2 regions of the Arthrobacter sp. B10-11 genome follow, and region 1 is predicted to be linked to the other one. Evidence: riboswitches for the same ligand, from Rfam matches in the RefSeq annotation. Region 1 holds a riboswitch; the other holds the start of a gene.
What was found. Region 1 has a riboswitch for glycine ahead of gcvP (aminomethyl-transferring glycine dehydrogenase). Riboswitches for the same ligand answer to the same signal wherever they lie in the genome.
Positions count from the first base shown of each region.

Region 2: another riboswitch for glycine. It lies ahead of RW112_RS09045 (L-serine ammonia-lyase); the one in region 1 lies ahead of gcvP (aminomethyl-transferring glycine dehydrogenase).

Region 1 is NZ_JAWMTH010000006.1:27,320-30,725, reverse strand. It holds gene gcvP (aminomethyl-transferring glycine dehydrogenase) at 1-1,814, opposite strand, end outside; glycine riboswitch at 1,987-2,085, opposite strand; gene RW112_RS17470 (helix-turn-helix domain-containing protein) at 2,190-2,729, opposite strand; gene RW112_RS17465 (MFS transporter) at 2,799-3,406, shown strand, end outside.
Region 2 is NZ_JAWMTH010000002.1:729,473-732,878, reverse strand. It holds gene RW112_RS09055 (amidohydrolase) at 1-243, shown strand, start outside; gene RW112_RS09050 (Lrp/AsnC family transcriptional regulator) at 343-1,341, shown strand; glycine riboswitch at 1,425-1,522, shown strand; gene RW112_RS09045 (L-serine ammonia-lyase) at 1,744-3,180, shown strand; gene lipA (lipoyl synthase) at 3,207-3,406, shown strand, end outside.

The sequences.
Region 1 (3,406 bases):
ACGGCGGATGCCGCGTTGGTGCCGTGCGCGGAGGCGGGGATCAGGCAGACGTTGCGCTGGTCATCGCCGCGGGAGAGGTGGTAGCCACGGATCGCCAGGAGGCCCGCGAGCTCACCCTGGGAGCCGGCGTTGGGCTGGATGGAGACCTGGTCGTAGCCGGTGATCTCGGCGAGGTCCGCTTCCAGGCCTTCGATCAGTTCACGCCACCCCTCGGTCTGGGAGTCCGGCGCGAAGGGGTGGATGGAGGCGAACTCCGGCCAGGAGATGGCTTCCATCTCGGCGGTGGCGTTCAGCTTCATGGTGCAGGAACCCAGCGGGATCATGGTGCGGTCCAGTGCGAGGTCACGGTCCGAAAGCTTGCGGATGTACCGCAGCAGCTGGGTTTCGGAGCGGTGCGTGTTGAACACCGGGTGCTGCAGGTACTCCGAGGAACGCTCGACGGCGGCCTCGAGGGCGAAGCCGGCGCCCGCATCCGTTCCGGCCACCTCAGCGCCGAAGACGGCGGCGACGGCGGCGACGATTTCCGGCGTCGTGGTTTCGTCGACGGAGACGCCGACGGTATCGGCATCGATGCCGCGCAGGTTGATGCCCCTGGCTTCGGCGGCAGCAACGATTTCAGCGGCCTTGCCCGGAACGCGGACGGTGACGGTGTCGAAGAAGCTGCCGTGCAGGACTTCGAGGCCTGCGGTCTGCAGGGAGGCTGCGAGGGTGCGGGCGTGGTTGTGGACGGTCTCGGCGATGGCCTTCAGTCCGTCGGGGCCGTGGTAGACGGCGTACATGGAGGAGACGATGGCCAGCAGTGCCTGCGCGGTGCAGATGTTGGATGTAGCCTTCTCGCGGCGGATGTGCTGCTCACGGGTCTGCAGGGCCAGGCGGTAGGCCGGAGTTCCCGCGTTGTCCTTGGACACACCCACCAGGCGGCCGGGCATGGAGCGCTCGAGGCCCTTCTGGACGGCCATGTAGGCGGCGTGCGGACCGCCGAAGAACAGCGGCACACCCAGGCGCTGGGTGGAGCCGACGGCGATGTCCGCACCCTGCTCGCCCGGAGGCGTGATGAGGGTCAGCGAGAGCAGGTCAGCCGCGACCGTGACCAGGGCGCCGCGTTCCTTGGCGGCGGCGATGACGGCGGTGTGGTCGAACACCCGGCCGGAAACGCCCGGCTGCTGCAGCACGATGCCGTTGATGATGCCGTCGGGAAGTCCCTGGGACAGGTCCGCAACCTCAACTTCGAAGCCGAGTGCCTCGGCGCGGCCCTTGACGATGGCGATGGTCTGGGGCAGCACATCGGCGTCGAGGACGGTTTTGCCGTCGTGGGCGGTCTTGTTCTTGTTGGCGCGGCGCATCATCAACACGGCTTCGGCCACAGCGGTGGCTTCGTCCAGCAGGGAGGCGTTGGCGATGGGCAGCCCCACGAGGTCCTGGACCATGGTCTGGAAGTTCAGGAGCGCCTCGAGACGGCCCTGGGAGATTTCCGGCTGGTACGGGGTGTAGGCGGTGTACCAGGCCGGGGATTCCAGGACGTTGCGGCGGATCACCGGCGGGGTCACGGTGTCGTAGTAGCCCTGGCCGATCATCTGCACAGCCGTCTTGTTCTTGGCAGCCAGCTTGCGCAGCTCGCCGAGGACTTCAACCTCGCTGAGGGCGTCTTGAAGGCGGAGGGCAACGTCCTGGCGGATGTCGTTGGGGACTGCGGTATCAACCAGCGAATCGACACTGTCGTAACCGACAGACTTGAGCATGGTGTCGATATCGGCCTGGCGGCGGGCGCCAATATGCCGGTCGACAAAGGTGGTGGAGACTGAACTAACCGTCACGAAGGAACTCCATTACTAATGGCAGCGCCGGATGCGCCGCAGTGGTTCGGGTTCCTCCCCGCTCTGTATTGGACCTGAGAGTTTCCGCGGGGACCAGCTTACGCATGGCTCCGCTTGCACCGTCGGTGAGCAGGCACGTCCCAGCGGACAGCCTGCTGCTTTCCAGAGTTGCCTTGCCGCGGCGGTACATGGGCCTGAGAGATTCCTGGGGAGGGTTTGCTCCTACGGCGCCTGCTTGTACCTACTTGCAGAACTCTCCCGCCGCAGATCAAAGGCATATTTAGTTAGCGGTGACAACAGTCACAGCTGCAATTGTCCTACGCGGCGGTCCAGTCTGCAAACTCTGACGTCCAGCCCGGCGCCGCATGACGGACGTCAGCCGCGGAGCCGGTCGACGGCGGCCAGGAGGTTGTCGACGTCGCCACTCATTTCCGGCGGGGCCGTGCCGGGGCCGCTGGCCAGCATGGCGTTGTAATAGAGGCCGTCGCCCATGTAAAGGACAGCCTTGGCCATGGCCGGCCCGACGTCGCCGGCCAAAAGCTCCAGCCAGCTCCGCTGGACTGCCGCAAACCGGTGCATCGTTTCCGCGTGGGCCACCTCGGCGAGCCGCGTGGCAGCCACAAACACGCGGTCCAGCGGGGTTCCTGCCCAGAGCGAGGACCGGATGAAGTAGGCGGCAGCCCCTTCCGGAGCTTTTGCCATCACGTCCAGATCTCCCGCTACGAGCAGGTCCATCCGTTCCAGCAATGCCGAAATCAAGGCCTCCTTGTTCGGGAAGTGGTACAGCAGCCCGCCCTTGGAAACCCCGGCGCGCCGGGCAACGGCGTCCAGCGTGGCGGCACGTTCGCCCACTTCGATCAGCAGGGATTCAAAGGCGTCCAGCACAGCTTCGCGCGCAACGGGTTTTCTGGCCATGGTTCCTATCATGCCCGGTGGGAGGGGCTGGATTCTTAACTGTACCGTCCAGACGGTACAGTTATTGTCATGGGAAATTCATTTGCATCCTCGACGCCGGTCACGCCGACTTTCACACAGAGCCCCGCTGCACCCGGCCGCCCTGTTGCCGGCGGCAGTTTCCGCGCACCGAAACGCGGGCAGGACTGGCTTGCACTGGCGTTGCTGATGTTCCCGGTATTGCTGGTTGCCGTAGACAACACCGCACTGACATTCGCGCTGCCCGCCATCGCCGGCAGCCTCGAGCCCACCGGCGTTCAGCTGCTGTGGATCGTTGACGCCTATCCCCTCGTCCTGGCCGGCCTCCTGGTTGCCATGGGAAGTTTCGGCGACAGGATCGGACGCCGGCGGCTCCTGTTGATCGGCAGCTTCGGGTTCGCCGCGGTGTCCGCCGCCACGGCATTTGCCCCGAGCGCGGAGTGGCTGATCACAGGGCGCGCCGCCCTCGGATTTTTCGGCGCGATGCTGATGCCTTCCACTTTGTCCCTGATCCGGAACATCTTTCCGGATCCCAACCGGCGCCGGCTTGCCATCGCCATCTGGGCGGCGGGCTTCTCCGGCGGCGCCGCGCTCGGGCCCATCTTCGGCGGGTGGCTCGTGGAGCATTTCTGGTGGGGCGCCATCCTGCTGGTGGCCGT
Region 2 (3,406 bases), on a different contig from region 1:
GCTGATGCGCTGATCGACTCACCGCTCGGCATGGGGTCCGAGGATGCGGGGTGGCTCAGCGACGCCATCGGCGTGCCTGGCGTGTTCTGGGCCTTTGGCGCCTTCGACCCGGAGCTCTTCGAGGGCGGGGCAACACCCGCCGGGAACCATTCGCCGCAGTTCGCGCCGGACGCCCGTGCCGCCGTCGTCGGGGGAACGGGTGCCGCGCTCTCCGGAGTGCTAGCCTATCTGGGCCGGAACTGACTTGAGCGGGGCGGCGGCGCGTCCGCCGTCCCGGTTCCGTTCAGCGGGAGCAGGCTGCCGGCGTCGTACTTTCGCAGCCGCAATGAAAGGAGCCGGGACATGGAGCAGCTTGACGTCCTGGACCGGCAGATCGTGGCCGCGCTGGTTCGGAACGGACGCGCTCCCTGGCGCCTGATCGCCGATGTCCTGGGGCAGCAGGAACGCACCGTGGCGCGCCGCGGCAACAAGCTGCTCGAAGCCGGGGTGGTGCGCACAAACTCCTTCGTCAATCCATCATCCGTCAGTGCGCGGTCGGCCTTCCTGCTGCGCGTGACGGCGGCGCCGCGCAATCTTCGCAGTGTCTGCACTTGGCTGGCGGTGCAGGAAGAGTCGTCGTGGGTCACCGCACTGTCCGGCACGAACGAGGCCGTGGCGGAGCTGTTTCTTTCCCCGGATGAACTCGGCGGGCTTCTCTACCGGCGCCTGTCCGGGGTGGACGGTGTGCAGTCCTTCGCCATGACACCGCTGCTGGAGTATTTCCGGACCCCCAGCGGCTGGACTCCGGACGTACTGGACAAGAAACAGTACGCCGCGCTCCACCGCGACGAGGACGGCCGGCTGGCCGGAATCCGCACCGGCCAGCCGGGTGAGGCACTTGATGAAACGAACCGGTCGCTGGCCGAGCTCCTCCACCGCAACGGCCGGGCCACCGTGGATGAGCTGGCCTCCGCATTGTCGGTCTCCAAGGCAACCGTCAGCCGCCGCCTTGAAGCCATGACCAACTCCGGTGCCCTGTTCATCAGGGCAGTGGTGGATCCCGCAGTGCTCGGATTTCCCGTGGAGTCCCTCCTTACCCTGACCCGTTCCGGGAAGGCGGCGGAGGCGCCGGCGAAGTACTTGGCCAGCCTTCCGGTGACCCGCTGGGCCGCCGCCTCCGGTGAGGACGTGCTGGCCCAGGTGGCTCTGCCAGGCCTGGACGAACTCCGGCTGCTGCTCGACGATCTCCGGCAGATGGACACGGTCACATCCGTCCGGTCTTCGGTCTATGCCGAGATCTTCAAACGCAGCACCGTGATGTACCGGGACGGGATTCCGGAGCGCCCGGCACGGGCGGAATGATCCACACGAAGTAACTCTGTTGCATGTTGTCCGCCGGACGGGATAATGTGTGAGCCGTGTCACCGACAAGTGGCACACGCTTTTGATCTGCGGCGGGAGAGTCCTGCCGGTACGTTCAGCAGGCGCCGTAGGAGCAAATCCTCCCCAGGAATCTCTCAGGCCCACGTACCGCCGCGGCGAGGCAACTCTGGAAAGTAGTCCGGTCTCCGGGCTCACCGACGGTGCAAGCGGCACCCCGTAGCAGCAGGGTCCGCGGAAACTCTCAGGTCAGATACAGAGCGGGGAGGAACCCGAATCATCGTGGCGCCATGCGCCACCTGAATTATGGAGTTCCTCGTGACCGTTCAGTTGTTCCCCAAAACCTCCGCCCCGCTGCGCCCGGGCACCTAAGGACACCCGGCCATGGCTGTTGGTGTGTTTGATCTTTTTTCCATTGGAATCGGGCCGTCGAGTTCGCATACGGTGGGTCCGATGCGGGCTGCCGCGGTGTTCGCCGAGGAGCTGAAGGCGTCCGGTGACCTGGACCGGGTGGCGTCGCTGCGGGTGGACCTGTACGGTTCGCTGGCTGCGACCGGGCACGGGCACGGGACCATGACGGCCATCCTGCTGGGGCTGGAGGGTTTTCATCCGGAGAAGATCCTGCCGGCGGAGGTGGAGGAGCGGCTGGCGGCGATCGCGGAGACCGGGAAGCTGCAGCTGGCCGGCGCCGGTGACGGGCTGGGTGTGGCGTTGCCGTACGGGGTGAAGGACATGGTGCTGCGACCGTTGACCATCCTGCCGCGGCACACGAACGGGATGACGTTCACGGTTTCGGACGAAAAGGGGGAGGTGCTGCACCAGGCGACGTTCTTCTCCGTCGGCGGCGGGTTCATTGTCCGTGAGGGTGAGGAGGACGCGGCCCGGCAGGAGCTGGAGGAGTCCAAGAAGGAGCTGCCGCTGCCGTTCCGGACCGCTGCGGAGTTGCTGGGCCGGTGCCAGTCCAAGGGCCTGTCCATCGGGGAGATCATGTTCGTCAATGAACGGGCGTCCCGGTCCGGGGAGGAGATCCGCGAAGGGCTGCTGCACATCTACTCCGTGATGGAGGAGTGCGTCGCGGTGTCCCTGAAGCGTGAGGGGCTGCTGCCGGGCGGGCTGAAGGTCCGCCGTCGGGCCCCGGACTGGCACGAACGCCTGATGAAGGAGACCCGGGACCAGGATTCCCGGGACCCGGAGTACCGGGATCCGAAGTACTGGCAGGAATGGGTCAACCTGATCGCCCTCGCCGTGAACGAGGAGAACGCCTCCGGCGGGCGGGTGGTCACGGCGCCGACGAACGGGGCGGCGGGGATCATTCCGGCGGTGCTGTATTACGCCCTGCATTTCGCGCCGGGCATGGATAAGGCGACGCAGGCGGACCGGGATGATGTGGTGGTGAAGTTCCTGCTCACCGCCGGTGCCATTGGTGTGCTGTACAAAGAGCAGGCGTCGATTTCGGGTGCCGAGGTGGGTTGCCAGGGCGAGGTGGGCTCGGCGTCGTCGATGGCCGCTGCCGGTCTGGCCGAGGTGATGGGCGGCACTCCTGCGCAGGTGGAGAACGCGGCGGAGATCGCGATGGAGCACAACCTGGGCCTGACGTGTGATCCGATCGGCGGTCTGGTGCAGATCCCCTGCATCGAGCGGAACGCCATCGCTGCGGCGAAGGCGATCAATGCCGCGAAGATGGCGCTGTGGGGTGACGGGACGCACCGGGTGTCCCTGGACGAGGTGATCGTGACCATGCGCGAGACCGGCCGGGACATGTCCTCCAAATACAAGGAAACGGCCATGGGCGGCCTCGCCGTCAACGTCGTCGAATGCTGAAGTCGAATGCTGAAGGAAAGAGAACTATGACACTGGCACCAGAAGGCCGGAAGATGCTGCGTATCGAGCAGCGCAACGCGGCCACACCGGTGGAGCGTAAGCCGGAGTGGATCAAGGCCAAGGTCCAGATGGGCCCGGAGTTCGTCCAGCTCAAGAACCTGGTCAAGAAGGAAGGCCTCCACACCGTGTGTGAGGAGGCCGGCTGCCCGAACATCTTCGAGTGCTG